Regions from separate parts of the Heyndrickxia sp. FW510-T9 genome, predicted to be linked through region 1. Evidence: riboswitches for the same ligand, from Rfam matches in the RefSeq annotation. Region 1 holds a riboswitch; the other holds the start of a gene.
What was found. A riboswitch is a leader RNA that binds a small molecule or an ion and turns the genes downstream of it on or off. The one in region 1 is predicted to bind FMN.
Positions count from the first base shown of each region.

Region 1 (7,939 bases):
AACAGATGACTACATCGTAAAACCATTTAGTCCGCGGGAAGTAGTTTTAAGAGTAAAAGCGTTGTTAAGAAGATCTTCAACGACTAGTTTTTTGAATACGGATACAAAGGCAAAGGATCTTATTGTATATCCTCATCTTTCAATTGATAATGATGCACATCGTGTTACTGCAGATGGAGTAGAAGTGAACCTCACTCCTAAGGAATATGAATTACTATATTTTCTCGCCAAAGCACCAGATAAAGTATTTGATCGAGAACATTTACTGAAAGAAGTCTGGCATTATGAGTTTTTTGGTGATTTAAGAACAGTGGATACACACGTGAAAAGACTTCGAGAAAAATTAAATCGTGTTTCGGAAAGTGCTGCGAAAATGATCATAACAGTATGGGGTGTCGGCTATAAATTTGAGGTTACATCTGAATGAAAATATGGAAAAGTGTTGTAGGCAAACTATGGTTAACAATCTTACTTTTGGTATCGTTTGTACTCTTTATACTTACTATTTTGCTCCTTGAATTCTTTGAAAGCTACCATGTTTCACAAATTGAAAAGGATTTAAAAACAACAGCGAATAAAATTGCACATATAGTAGAGGAGCATCCAAATAATAATGTAGGGATCCAAATGGCACTAGAGATTGTGGATAAACCATCACAAGTTATTATTGCTTACAATAAGGAGAATGTTTTTTACTCAGCTCCAAGTAATAATAAATTTATTACACCAGAAAAAATTATGAATGACCCACAATTATCAAATGTTTTTGATAACCAAAGGGATGTAACGAAGGAAATAGAGCCTAGGAATAATAATTCACGAAATCGTTACGATAATACTCTCGTGATAGGCGTGCCTTTACAAGCCACAAAAGGTGAAAATGGTGCAATATTCATTTATCAATCATTAAATATATTAAAAGATACAACACAACAGACAACGAAAATTATCTTGCTTTCTGCAGGAATAGCCATTATTTTAACGACGTTTTTTGCTTTTTTCTTATCGACAAGAATGTCAGCACCTTTAAGAAAGATGAGGATTGCTGCATTAGAGGTGGCAAAAGGAAAATTTGATACGAAGGTACCTTTTTTATCTCATGATGAGATTGGTGAATTGGCAACTGCTTTTAATCAAATGGGAAGGCAATTAAAATATAATATGAATGCACTAACGCAAGAAAAAGAGCAATTAACATCCATATTAAGCAGTATGGCTGATGGAGTTATTACATTTGATCGAGATGGAACTGTCTTAATTACCAATCCTCCTGCTGATCGCTTTTTGCAGCAATGGATTAATGATCCAAGTCTTGATCGCCGTCTACCTGCACCAGAAGAAATTCTGGCATTGCTACAAAAGGTAATTGTTACAGAAATGGAACAAACAGATGAATTAAAAATTCAAGGGCATTCATATGTGGTCATTGTCAGTCCATTATATAATCAAAAAGATATTCGCGGAGCAGTAGCTATACTACGTGATATGACTGAGGAACGGAAATTGGATAAGCTTAGAGATGATTTTATTGCAAATGTTTCCCATGAACTCCGAACACCTATTGCTATGCTACAAGGGTATAGCGAAGCAATTATTGATGACATCGCTGCTACGGAAGAAGATAAGAAAGAATTTGCGAAAATTATTTATGATGAGACTTTAAGAATTGGCAGACTCGTAAATGAATTACTCGATTTAGCAAGAATGGAAGCTGGTCATATATCATTATATAAAGAAGATACTACAATAAAGCCATTTATTGAAAGGATAACGAATAAATTTCAAGGATTGGCTCGAGAGAAAAGCGTAAAGCTTATCTTCGAGATGGTAACAGATGACCTGGCTACTATTGATCTTGATCCAGATCGAATTGAACAGGTTTTAACTAACTTAATAGATAACGCAATACGCCATACCCAATCAGATGGCATCGTGAAAGTAATAGTAGATAGTAATACAAATGGAATTACGATTTATGTCCAAGATAATGGCACGGGAATCCCGGAAGAGGACTTACCGTTTGTGTTTGAGCGCTTTTATAAAGCGGATAAAGCAAGAACACGCGGGAAATCAGGAACAGGCTTAGGACTTGCAATCGCAAAAAATATTGTAGATGCTCATAACGGGCACATTACTGTTCAAAGCAAAAATGGACAAGGTACGACATTTTCATTTTTTTTACCTTACTAAATGATTGAAAAACAGTGAAGTGTGGCGAGAAATCTTGTTTCATGGGAAACAAAGAAAAGCGAAAGCACCTGTTCATCGACGAACAAACAAGTAAAATTTGAAGTGCAAATTTCACCCATAGGGTTTTGACGCAAGATTTAGGAAAAATGTTGAAGTTGTTCGAGTACCAGTGCTCGCTGAGGAGACCTGAAGTTTGTTAGTCAATTAGATCTGTAGCTAGGAATATAAAATGCGCTAATAATAGCGCATTTTTATTTTCTTTTTGGTAGAATAAGACAAGATAAAAAATATTTAGTTTATTGTAACTTTTTCTTGTTTTATACGACTAAATTAATAACGGAGGAGGGGGAAGAATGGACTCCGTCTTTAAAGAGATTTATAGTAAATACCATCAAGACTTGTTTCAGTTTTTGATTTACCTGGTAAAAAATCGTGATGTAGCAGAAGATCTTACTCAAGATGTTTATATTCGAGTATTAAAATCTTATCACAATTTCGAAGGGAAAAGCTCAGAAAAAACATGGCTTTTTTCCATTGCGAGAAACGTAGCAGTAGACTATTTTCGAAAACAAAATAGTTTTAAAAAAAGAATTAAGGATACTTTTGATTGGAATGCAAATCAAATACGTGATATCGGTCCTTTGCCAGAAGAAATTGCATTAAAAAATGAGAATGTTCAGCTTTTGTATCATTGTATTGATTATTGCACAAAGGATCAAAAAATGGTGATTATTTTGCGTTTCCTAAATAACCTTTCAATCACGGAAACAGCTGAAATTTTAGGGTGGACAGAAAGTAAAGTGAAAACAACTCAGCACCGAGCTCTTATTACCTTAAGAAAACTGATGAACCATAAGGATAAGAAGGGAGGGGTACAGCAATATGGCTAATCATTCTGTTGATGAATATCAAGTAGAGAAGCTTCTTCGAAATATGCCAAAAATAATGGACAATAGAAACTCAGAAGAAATTTACATGAGAGTTAAAATGAAGATGAATAGGAAACAAAAAAATAAAAAGCATATTTTGATACCTACATTATCAATTATTGCAGCAGCGATTTTATGTGTGCTGATTTCCCCTGTATTTTTCCAAAATAATCACTTGGAAAGCAAATCAATGGACATAGCAAATCATAAAAATATTGTAAGTAAATCTGGAAGTGCACCACAATTTAAAGCGAATGATAAAAAAGAGGCGGCAGATATAAATTTGTATTCACAAAATACAATTGACCAAATTAATAGAACAGCAGTTTATAAAGAGGATTTGGCAGGGAATAATTTATTTACATACGGTGTTCTAACGGAGGATGCTATTGTTGTGCCTGTGAGTGTAATCGCTCCTAAAAATGACAGCGACTGGATAACACAGTTTAAGGCAGTAGCAGAAGCATTTTCAAAAAAATTACCGTCCTTAAACAATTATCTTCCTTTACACGGTGATATTCAGTACGATAATGATTCGAAAAAGGTGCATGTTATTATTGAGAAAAGTACAATTTCTTCTATAGCTGAACAGTTTACATTAAATTTGAACAGTATTGTTCAATATACGTTTGCATCTCAGGATGTAAAAGAGGTTGATTTTACAGATGAAAATGGTAAACCAATAGATTTAGGTGAAATAGGAGAAATAATACCTCAAGTAATAAATAAAACTCCACAAACTGCATATTTTTTGTACCAATCTAGTGATGGTGGAAAGTATTTATTGCCTACAGATGAAAGTTATCCAAATCTACAGTCAGCTTTGGAAGAAATGAAGACGAAGCCTGATGACTTCCATTTTCCAGTTATTGATCAGAATACAGATGTGACAGTACATAAAGATAATGTAGACATAGCGACGGTTCAATTTGCTAAGAAAATTAATTTAGAAAAGCAAGAAAATTCTATGCAAATGGTGGAAGCCATATTACTTACAGCAAAAAACTTTGGGTATACTGCTATTCAATTTAAAAATCTTGAGCCTTATAGGTGGAATGGATTTGATTTTTCCAAACCGGTGAATGTTCCAATTGCTGCAAATCTAGAAAGTGTGAAATAATGGCATTTTTAAAAGAAGTCGACAAAACGGCTTCTTTTTATTTTTTCTAATTTTACCGAATATCAGTCTTAGATGGTTAGATTTAACTTAATCATGAATATATTTTCCTGATCCGTAAACACTAAATTTTACTCTAGCAAACTCATTATTGACATTATGTTCTAATGAGAAACAGACGCTCATATGGTTAAGCAAGAGTAGTCCAAGGAGGGGAAGATGATGAAAAAGGTCATAATCCATTTGTTAATGGCTATTTGTGTATCTCTATGTATAAAGGGCGGAAATGTTAATGCTGCTAATATAGATATTAAAACAAGTACTGAAAGCTGGTTCTTTCCTGCAAAGGGTGAAATATCTGATGTATTTAATTCAAGAGGTGGGGAGCATAAGGGAATAGATATAGCAGGCACATATAGATCCCCGGTTTATGCAGCTGATAAAGGCAAAGTTGTAAAATCATATTTATCACAATCTTATGGTAATGTAGTGTTCATTCATCATGCGAATGGTTTTGAAACAGTTTATGCCCATTTAGCAAAACGAATTGTCATGGAAGGTGAACAAGTACAAAAGGGAGAAAAAATTGGATTAATGGGTAACACAGGTGAAGCATCCGGAACACATCTTCATTTTGAAATTCACGAAGGAGAATGGACGATTGATAAAAAGTATGCAATTGATCCGTTTATTGTATTTGGAAATGGAGAAATTGGTCAGCTAGTATTTGCATTACAGCATGATCCATACGGCATTGCAGAGGTTTCGAAGCCAGTAATCCATGAACAACAAAAAGACGTACTTATGCCTTTTTATAAGGCTGAAGAATTATCATATGACTTAAATAAACAAAGCATCTCCTTAATATATAATACAATTAATATGAAAAATATGGATAATAATACATACATTGTTAAAAAAGGGGATACTCTCTTTAGTATCTCAAAAAAATTTAGTATATCAGTCGATACGTTAGTAAATTTAAACCATATAAAAAATAAAGATTTAATTTATCCAAATCAAGAATTAAGCTTAGATGAGAAACCGGTAAATATATTGGAGAATGTCTTTAAAACAAAATAATTTACATTTGGATAATTTTCACAGGAGAAAATTCTTTGCTAGTAAAGCATAAATTTCTTCCCAATTGATTTTATTTAAGTTATAATGATGAAGAAAATAATATGGTTCATCTTCGGGGCTGGGTGTAATTCCCGACCGGCGGTGATGAAGCAATTGCTTCTAAGCCCGCGAGCCTGTATTAGGCAGGATTTGGTGTGATTCCAAAGCCGACAGTAAAGTCTGGATGGGAGAAGATGAAGGTTAGCCAGTATTCAAAATGATGTCATTTTGAATACCTATTTGTGATGCCTTTAAAACTCCCTCAAAGAAATTATCTTTGGGGGTTATTTTATTTCGGCATGCGGCTACCTTTCTTCAAGCTGAGGTGAATCTCAAAAGGAGAGAGGAATTTTGCAAAAAATGAATTTGAAGTCTTTTGTAAGTATTGCAATGCTGGGGAGTTTAGCATATTTATTGATGATGCTAAAGTTTCCATTACCTGCACTACCCACTTTTTTAACTTTTGACTTTAGTGATATACCCGCTTTAGTCGCAGCAGTAGTATTTGGTCCACTTGCAGCTATTATTGTAGAAGTAATAAAAAATATATTGGACTACTTAACCTTTGGAGATGCTGCTAGTATACCAATAGGACATTTAGCAAATTTAATGTCTGGACTTTTATTTGTTCTTCCTACTTATTATATTTATAGAAAATTTAAATCGAAAAAAGGGATGACCATAGGGTTAATTTTCGGTACTTTTTCTTTAGCATTATTAATGAGCATATTAAATTATTTTGTAATATTACCAGCATATGCATCATTAGTTAATTATCACATTCAAGATGTTAAAGCATATATAATTAGTGGGGTATTGCCATTTAATATTGTGAAAGGTTTGCTAATTACGATTATTTTCATGTTAATCTTTGTAAGAATGCAAAAGTGGCTAGAAAAACATTCACTAGTAAAATAATTAATTTATATTAAACAAGCATGCAGCAAATTTTGCTGCATGCTTGTTTTTATTCAGGCTTTTTCGTATAGATTGTTGCTTTTTATACGGTGTCTAAATTCTTTATTTAATTTAGTTTCGGGGCATCTTTTCTGACAAGGATTACTTATTCTAAATTTGAAAGAAATAATTATGAGATCCAAAACAACAAAGTATAAGATAAGAGCCTTTATTCATGTTTTAAAGGGTCACCATCAAAAGGTTCGTCGGCGACTTTAATGGATTCAGTTGGACAACCTTCAAATGCATCAATCATATCATCCTCTAGAATCTCTGGTATTTCAGTAACTCCTTGATTATCATCAAGAATAACATATGCGAGACCTTCATCATCATAATCATAAATATCAGGTGCAGCTGCCCCACATGCTCCACAAGCAATACAAGTATCTTTATCTACAATCGTATATTTAGGCATACGTATTTTACCTCCTAGTAAATCAACTCTATTCACTTCACTACAAGTGATAAGTAAAAATAAATTTTTCCCCACACCTCATTTTAAGACTCCATTATCTACATTTCAATAAAAAGCCTTTCTAAGAGAAAATTCTTCTAATTTTGTTCATAATTTATGAAATAACATTGAGATATATGCTAAAATTAGACATAAAAAGACAATAGGTGTTAAACTATGACTTTTTTAGAAGTATTAATACTATGGGCCTTAAAAAAGATTAAAAATGAGCGCACAGTTTACTCTGTGTTCCATTTATTAAACGGTAAAAAATCAAGCCAAACCATTCAAGACGCATACCTTTATCAGATTGAGTCTTTATTTTATACTTTTCCCCATTTAACGAGAACTTCCTTTGATACCAGCTTAAAATCGCTTGTTAATCAATCATTATTAAGGTTAAATTCAGATCATCACTATTATCTAACCGATCAGGGGGAATATCAACTACATTCGTATTTAACTAAACAACCGTTTCCTGCTTTTCTGAATGGAATGAAATATCAGGATCACACATTTGTATTTTGGAACCGGTTAGCGATTTTCGTACAAATATTATCAAACTTAATTAATGAAAACCGTCATTACTTTCCCATAAGTCGTGATGCGGAGTTGTTAAGATGGGTTAAACAATTTATGATCTCACAAAAAAAGTCGAAGCGCCAATTGGCAACCGCCCTTTATGAAGAACTTCACTGTATTTTTTCGGATAATTCACCAGACTTACCAGAAATTTTGGTTTTGAGATTAACAGGATACAAACAAATTGGAAAGACTGTTGAACAGACTGCTAGTAAGCTAAAAATGGAAACGACAGAATATTGGTATCGTTATTTAAACTTACTTCACTATTTAATGGACAATGTTTTAGAAAAAGAGAAAGATTATCCCCTGTTATTTTCCATTTTTCGAGATATGTACAAACCATTTCCAATGACAAAGTCCACCTTTGAAACGTATAAGCTCTTATTGAAAAACTATTCTATTGCTGATATTTCGAAAATTAGGAAGTTAAAGGAGAGTACGATACAAGACCATATTATTGAAGTTGTATTTAATAACCCGGATTTTAGTATAAAGCCATTTGTTGATTTATATACAGAAGAGAAAATTATAACGATTGCTAAACAAATCGGAAAGCAAAAGCTAAAGCCAATAAAAGACCAG
Region 1 is NZ_JBYSWK010000007.1:104,954-112,892, forward strand. Features, by position in the region: gene AC3WJF_RS05875 (response regulator) at 1-427, shown strand, start outside; gene AC3WJF_RS05880 (ATP-binding protein) at 424-2,190, shown strand; gene sigX (RNA polymerase sigma factor SigX) at 2,544-3,080, shown strand; gene AC3WJF_RS05890 (GerMN domain-containing protein) at 3,073-4,239, shown strand; gene AC3WJF_RS05895 (peptidoglycan DD-metalloendopeptidase family protein) at 4,459-5,319, shown strand; FMN riboswitch at 5,424-5,558, shown strand; gene AC3WJF_RS05900 (ECF transporter S component) at 5,710-6,276, shown strand; gene AC3WJF_RS05905 (ferredoxin) at 6,485-6,733, opposite strand; gene AC3WJF_RS05910 (YpbB family protein) at 6,950-7,939, shown strand, end outside.

Region 2 (7,939 bases), on a different contig from region 1:
TAAAGTCAGGGAATGTTCCTGCCTTTCAATTTTTTATGGAAAAGGGTTGTTATTATTCGAATGTGGTTAGCCCTTTTCCGACTATGTCTGTAAATGTTGATAGTACATTATTAACCGGCGAATATAGCGATAAACATAAAGTACCAGGACTCGTTTGGTATAATCAAAACGAAAAAAGAATTGTTAACTATGGCAGTCATCCGAGAGAACTTTATAAACTGGGACTAAAGCAATCCATGGAAGATATATTTTTCAATTTAAATCATGTTCATTTAAACAAGCAACATAAAACCATTCATCAAATATTACATAAAGAAGGAATGCAATCGTCATCCATCAATGCACTTTTATATAAGGGAAGTTGCCAAAATGTATTAAAAACACCTTTTCTCCTTTCCATGGTAACAGGATTGAAAAGGAAAATAGCTGTTTTATCACCAGACATATACTCATATGGAGCCTTTCAGTGGTTAAATCCAATCAAAAAGTATTCTACTTCATGGAGAAAATATGGCTTTAATGATAAATTTACTGCTAATGAAGTATGTTTTCTTATCAATGAAAAGAAATTACCACCTTTAACCATAGCTTATTTTCCAGATTTAGATCAAAGTGTGCATAAAAATGGAAGGAAAGATATAAAGGGGATACAAAAAGTAGATCAACAATTACAAAAAATCCTCAATCAGTACCCTTCCTGGGATGAAGCTTTGGAAAACAATATATGGATTATTTCAGGTGACAATGGACAAGCATGGATTAGTACTAATAAAAAAGAAGCGTTAATTGACCTTAGAGATCTATTGAAATCGTATCGGATAGTTAAATTAAAAAAGGGGGTAACACCTCAAGACGAAATCATCCTATGTGTGAACGAAAGAATGGTTTTTATATATACATTAAACAATCAAAATGTGCCATTAAAAGATATCGCAAAGATACTGAAAAATGATCATCGGATTGATATTATTTCCATTAAAAATGAAAAATTAGTAACTGTTACATCTGGAATACATGATGGGTATCTTCAATTTCATCCTGAAGGAGATTTTTTCGATAAATATGGGCAATCATGGTTCTTAGAAGGGAATACAGAAATATTAAATCTATCTATTACGAATAAAATCATAAAATATGGAGCTTACCCTGATGCATTAGCAAGATTATACTCCTCTTTTTTCTCACATGAAGGGGACTACCTCATTGCTAGTGCAAAACCTGGACACGAATTTATTGGAGAAGGATCTCCTACTCATATTGGAGGTGCAAGCCATGGCGGTCTGCACATGGAAGATTCGTTAGTGTCTATGATTGTTTGTGGCACTTCTACTGTACCAAAGCACTTACGAATAATTGACTTTAAGGATTGGATTTTGTCAATGGTTCAAGAAAAATAACATACTATACAAAAACCAAAGAGACCTCAGAAGGGCCTCTTTTTATATAAAAATTAAATTGGCGTAGAGTAGGTGAGTCAACTTATACTAAGCCCAACAAATTGCTCCAATAATAATTAGAAGGATAAACAATACGACAATAAGGGCAAATCCCGCCCCCATACCACCAGTAGGGGCTGGATATGCGTATCCTTGATTTCTACAACCACCGCACCACATAAAAGTCACCTCCATTTTATGAGAGAAAATTCACCTATTTATTAATAGCCCATGCCACCGCCATAGCCTCCTCCAAGAAATGCAGCTCCAACTATGATTAGTAGGATAAATAAAACAACAATTAGAGCAAATCCTGCTCCATAACCACCGCCATCAGACATGCCAAAACCTCCTTTATGTTCGGATAAAATAAGGTATGTTGTTTATGAAAAAGTGGAAAGGCATTAAAACTACTTTAGAAAAAACATTCCTAAAAATAATGATACAGTCTAAAAGAACTAACGAAGGGACAAATATTTAAAAATAAATATGCTTAGAAAACCATAGGGGAATAGTATTGTCATTAGTCCGCATAATAAGGTGAAAAGAGTTAAGGAAGTGGAATAGTTGAAGGGAAGAAAAAAATATACCGATAAAGAAGAAATATCCTATACAGATGTATCAACTGTTGAAGCGAGAAAAAACTTCATTCATCCTGAAGATTTACCAGAGGGCTCTTATGGTGCTCCTGGCGGTGCCAATACACCTGTTCAAGGAAAATCTACATCATGGGAAGAAGGACAAAGGTCATACAGTAACTTCAACTATGAATTTAAATCCTTCCATCAGGATCTACCAAGGGAATATCCAGGTGCACATCCTACACATGATGATCCGGATGAAAATCAAGAGCCGCCATATGATGAAAGTAATTAGGCTAGTTTTTTTATAACGAGTGAAAGCAAGGGGAATAGATACTTGCTTTTTTAACTCTTGAGTGATATATTTTTAATCATTATTTAGTGATAAGATTTTGTTACCGTTTAATAAATTTTTATAATGCTAAATAATAGTGGATTTTTGATAACTAAAGGATATTAATAAAACTAAATAGTTCCTTCGGGGTCGGGTGAAATTCCCAACCGGCGGTGATGAAACGAAAGGTTTCTAAGTCCGTGACCCGGTTAACGGTTTGTTAAACGGTGGAGCTGGTGAAAATCCGGCACCGACAGTATAGTCTGGATGGGAGAAGGAAAAAGCTAGGTTTGAACAAGGGATTAGTATACCCTTATTTAACCTCTATTTGAGCTGCCTTTTATTAAAGGACCCTGAATTTTAATTATTCATGGGTCCTTTTTTTATGCTTTAGGAAATTATACTTCAAATTATCACTCGATGAAATTACACTTCAAATTTCACTCATTCGTACACCGATGAGCAAGGCGCCTGCGCATTTGTTCTTTCTAAAGGAGAATTAAAATGAATGATTTTGACTACATGAATTTAGCTTTAACAATAGCAAGTGCAACAACAGGACAAACCTCGCCAAATCCAATGGTAGGAGCGGTTCTTGTTAAGGATAATCAAATTGTTGGATTAGGTACCCATATAAAAGCCGGTGGTCCACATGCGGAGGTTCATGCCATTCAAATGGCAGGAGAAAATGCAAATGGTGCAACACTTTATGTGACACTAGAACCTTGCAGTCATTATGGAAAAACTCCACCTTGTACAGATTTAATCATTCAAACCGGGGTGAAAAAAGTATTCGTTGCAACAGTAGATCCAAATCCGAAAGTTTGTGGAAAAGGTATTCAAAGTATGAAAGACGCAGGTATTGAAGTGGAAGTTGGCATACTTCAGGAAGAAGCAAGTAAGCTGAATAAAGTATTTTTTCATTATGCTAGCTCAAATCTTCCTTATGTAACAGTAAAAACCGCTATCAGTCTTGACGGCAAGATTGCAACGGTAACAGGGGAAAGTAAATGGATTACCAGTGAGGAAGCAAGAGAGGATGTTCATCGGTATCGTCATATGCATGAAGCCATATTAGTCGGCGTTAATACAGTCATAAAGGATAATCCAATGCTGACAACAAGATTAAAAAATGGGGGTAAAAACCCCATCAGGATTATCTTGGATACGACTTTGAGAATACCTTTGGAAGCGAATGTAGTGAAGGATAAATCGTCCAAAACCTATATTATAACTGGACATAAGGTAGACGCTCGAAAAGAGAGAACGATAATTGGGCTAGGAGTAGAAATCATCAAAATGGATCAATCCACCATTTTAATTAATGAAATGCTTAAAGTGTTAGGTGAGCGCGGCATTACCTCCATCTTTGTAGAAGGAGGCGCAAAAGTTCAAGGTAGTTTCCTGAAAGAAAATGCATTTCAAGAAGTAATCACCTACATCGCCCCGAAACTAATAGGCGGAGATCGTGCACCTATTACATTTGGTGGAAATGGGATAGAACAAATCAAGGATGTTCCGCTACTTCGTTTTTCGCAAATTGACAATATCGGAAATGATATAAGAATCATTGCAGTACCAATGGAGGTGACATAATAGCAAATGTTTACAGGGATTATTGAGGAAATAGGGGCGGTTCAAGCAATAAAGCGTACTGATGATTCATTTGTACTGACCATTAGCGCAAGTAAAATAATGAATGATATCCATTTGGGTGATAGTATCGCCATTAATGGAGTGTGCTTAACAGTCACAGACTTTACAGATAAACAGTTTTCAGTTGATGTCATGCCTGAAACTATAAAAGCTACAAGTCTAGCGGCGGTGACTCGTGGATCAAATGTAAATTTAGAAAGGGCTATGGCTGCTGGTGGAAGATTCGGAGGTCATTTTGTTTCTGGGCATGTTGATGGTATAGGAACCATCATGATGAAGAAAAAAGTAAAAAATGCTGTGTACTACGAAATCGAGATGAATAAAGAATTATTAAAATATATCATTCAACGTGGATCTGTTGCTGTAGATGGGACAAGCTTAACGATTTTCGGTATTAGTGAAAATAGCTTTACCCTATCTATTATTCCGCACACCCTTTCTGAAACAGTATTGGGGTCAAAAAATGTAGGAGACATCGTAAATATAGAATGCGATATGCTTGGGAAATATTTGTCCCACTTTTTAAATAATAACCAAACAATTTATACTAAAAAGGATTCCGGGATTACAGCTAAGTTTTTAGAAGATAACGGATTTACATGAGGAGATGCTTTCAATGTTCCATACAATTGAAGAGGCAATAAATGATTTGAAGCAAGGTAAAGTAATCATCGTTTGTGATGATGAAAATAGAGAAAACGAAGGAGATTTTATTGCGATTGCAGAAAAAGCGACGCCAGATATCATTAATTTCATGGTTACATATGGACGTGGTCTAGTTTGTGTTCCAATTGAAAAGGAATTAGCACAAAAACTCGATTTAGCGCCAATGGTGTCTAAAAATACTGATTCACATGAAACAGCTTTTACTGTAAGTATCGATCATAAATCAACTACCACGGGGATATCCGCCTTTGAACGGTCTGCTACCATTCTGCAGCTAATTGATAAAAGATCAACTGCTCCCGACTTCAAGAGACCAGGTCATGTGTTCCCGTTAATTGCTAGGGAAGGTGGCGTAATACAAAGACCTGGACATACAGAAGCAGCCGTTGATTTAGCTAAACTTTGTAATGCAAAGCCAGCAGGAGTGATATGTGAAATTATGAATGGGGACGGTACGATGGCGCGAGTTCCTGAACTTAGCAAAATAGCGGATAGATTTGAATTGAAAATGATCAGTATTAAAGACTTAATTAATTACAAACGCGATAAGGAAGTAAGTCACATAAATTAATTTTTTAAGAAAATGGAGGAAATGAAAATGGGTAATATTTTTGAAGGTAATCTAGTTGGATCGGGTTTGAAGATAGGGATTGTAGTAGGGCGTTTTAATGAATTTATTACGAGTAAATTATTAGGTGGTGCACAGGATGCTTTAAAACGACATGGAGTAAATGATGAAAATGTAGATATTGCTTGGGTACCTGGAGCGTTTGAAATTCCATTTATCGCACAAAAAATGGCGAAAAGTAAAAAGTATGATGCAGTTATCACACTTGGCACTGTAATCCGTGGTTCTACACCACATTTTGATTATGTTTGTAATGAAGCAGCTAAAGGAATTTCAAATACTTCATTGAATTCAAATATTCCTGTAATTTTCGGGATTCTTACCACTGAATCTATTGAACAAGCTATTGAACGTGCGGGAACGAAGGCAGGTAATAAAGGATGGGATGCCGCAGTATCTGCAATTGAGATGGCTAATTTATGCAAAAGCTTTGAATAATTGTGCCAAAAAATAATGAACAAAAACCATCTTCGCAATGGAGATGGTTTTTCGTTTTATAATAATTGCCGTATGGGAAATATAAAAGGTAAGGTTGAGATATTAAAAGAAATTTCTTCTTTGGAAAGTAGGACTTTCATTCAAAACTTGCCTTCCGTTTTCTAATCCAATCTACAATCCATTTATTAAGAATTGCTAATATGTAAAGTGTAATGAATGATTCAAAGTAATTCCAATTATGTGTCTGATATATATGGAAATAAACGAATATTGGTATCCCCACAAATGAAATTAATATATCCGCAATTAAAAATGCAAATAGATAAAAACTCCATCTGCTAAATATTTGGTAGATAAGTGTAAAAATAACAGGTATTATAGCAAAGTCAGCGGCATTAAATCGACTCGAGAAGGGGACGAGCTGGTGAGGGTAGCTCCATTTGTGGTAAAACGCCCCAATTTCATCTGTAAGTCCCACTAAAAAGATACTGATCATAAATGCCAAAGAAAGTAATATTAGGCGGCCACGATCGATTAATAAGAAGAGAAGAATTATAAATATAGCGTTTATTATTAAAATTGCCCACCAGTGAACACTAAACAAATCATGGTGAAGCCAATAGCTCCATAGCTTTTGGTGGTACTTGTTAGCAATGTTTTCAATTACATGCATCATTATCACTCCGTTTACTATCTTAAACTTCTTTTCGATAACGGTGTATAATCCTCACAAATCATACCCCTTCTAACAAAGGGCTACTTTATCTTATTTTTAACTGTATCTACTACATCTTTCATTAAAGCTTTGTCCTCATTTGATCCTTTTACGGCAACATAAATAGGTATTAATGTTAATGGAATATACATTGAATAGGTAATCCATTTAAAAAAAACATCCATTTTTTTCAACTCCATTAAGTATTTATCTATATGATTGGTCTTTTTCATAAAATTCATTCCAAAATAAATGTAAAGATGGGGAAATTTTTCATTGTAGGTATCAAAAAAATAAAGCTCTGTGATTTTCAGAGCTTTAACATCTAAATCATTTTAACCTATCGCTGTGACTTTCGATAACCGGCCTTTTTCGCATCTGTTTCCGTACAAAACCAAACGATATTATCCTTCGTACGATTATAGAATTCACCTCCAGGAATATGATAAATCTTACTGTTAGCATTTCCTTTAATTTTTCCTTTACAGCTTGTATTGCTTTCTTTGTTACCGGAAAAATTTTTAATAGAATGGATGGATGATGAATTAGTTTCGGTAGTATTTGACGAGTTGCTTTTAGCCTCAATATTGTAACCATGATCAGTTACATATCCTTGAATCGACCATATTCCTATTTTGTGTTTCCGAGCATAATCTTCATCGTTTTTTAAAGCACTCAAGTGTTTTGTATTGGGCTTGTAAATATATGCTACGCGGGCAAGACCTTTTTTCACTACCTCTTCATTGTACATTTTTCCGTTTGGTAAATAGATGTAGGCTAGTAATCTTCCGTATTTATCACGTTCATGTCCTTTCACACCTTCTTCGAGCATTACATTTGTTCCAATTGCAAGTTCTTGTTCAGCAAAAGCACTCGCCTCAGGTCCATACGGTTCAACTGGCGTTCCTGGTTTGTGTGTTTCAGGAGTATCTATTAATAGGAGACGTATCTTTTCATCTTTACCGTGTATGCTTACATGGACGGTATCACCGTCGACGTTTTTTACAATCGTTGCAGCAACAAGACCTTTTGGTAAGGTTGTTTGTGTTTTAGATTTGCTTTGAATTACATGATTATTATTACTTTTAATATTAGTTTTCTTACCATCTGAAGATTGTGAAATAGATTTTTCGCTTGTCTTTTTTTCGACGGAGCTACTAACGATTTCACTGTGTTTCGTTGTTCCGATAGATTGCGAACATGCTCCCAATAATACGAATGCAAATAATAGTAATAGCCCAATCTTTCTTTTCATGCTTTTCTTCGTTGTCAATTTGCTCAAACTCCTTATACATTTATATAACTACTTAATAAACTAATCCAAATTTAAAAGTTAGCATAATTCATCATATGTTTAAAGGTTGTAATGAAAATTTTTGTTTGTTAATATATTCATATATTAATATTTCGGTTTTAAAAGGGGGAGTCTGACAAAACAGGCTTCTTTTTTTTATTTACTTCCATTATTTTCAATCTGATTTGGGA
Region 2 is NZ_JBYSWK010000048.1:18,015-25,953, forward strand. Features, by position in the region: gene AC3WJF_RS18640 (alkaline phosphatase family protein) at 1-1,397, shown strand, start outside; gene AC3WJF_RS18645 (YjcZ family sporulation protein) at 1,485-1,616, opposite strand; gene AC3WJF_RS18650 (YjcZ family sporulation protein) at 1,658-1,777, opposite strand; gene AC3WJF_RS18655 (cytosolic protein) at 2,004-2,312, shown strand; FMN riboswitch at 2,488-2,634, shown strand; gene ribD (bifunctional diaminohydroxyphosphoribosylaminopyrimidine deaminase/5-amino-6-(5-phosphoribosylamino)uracil reductase RibD) at 2,856-3,947, shown strand; gene ribE (riboflavin synthase) at 3,954-4,610, shown strand; partial or broken gene ribB (3,4-dihydroxy-2-butanone-4-phosphate synthase) at 4,624-5,226, shown strand; gene ribH (6,7-dimethyl-8-ribityllumazine synthase) at 5,272-5,739, shown strand; gene AC3WJF_RS18680 (hypothetical protein) at 5,876-6,415, opposite strand; gene AC3WJF_RS18685 (hypothetical protein) at 6,496-6,687, opposite strand; gene AC3WJF_RS18690 (thermonuclease family protein) at 6,795-7,727, opposite strand.
Region 2: it holds a riboswitch for FMN, as region 1 does, so the genes downstream of both, ribD (bifunctional diaminohydroxyphosphoribosylaminopyrimidine deaminase/5-amino-6-(5-phosphoribosylamino)uracil reductase RibD) here and AC3WJF_RS05900 (ECF transporter S component) in region 1, are expected to answer to the same signal.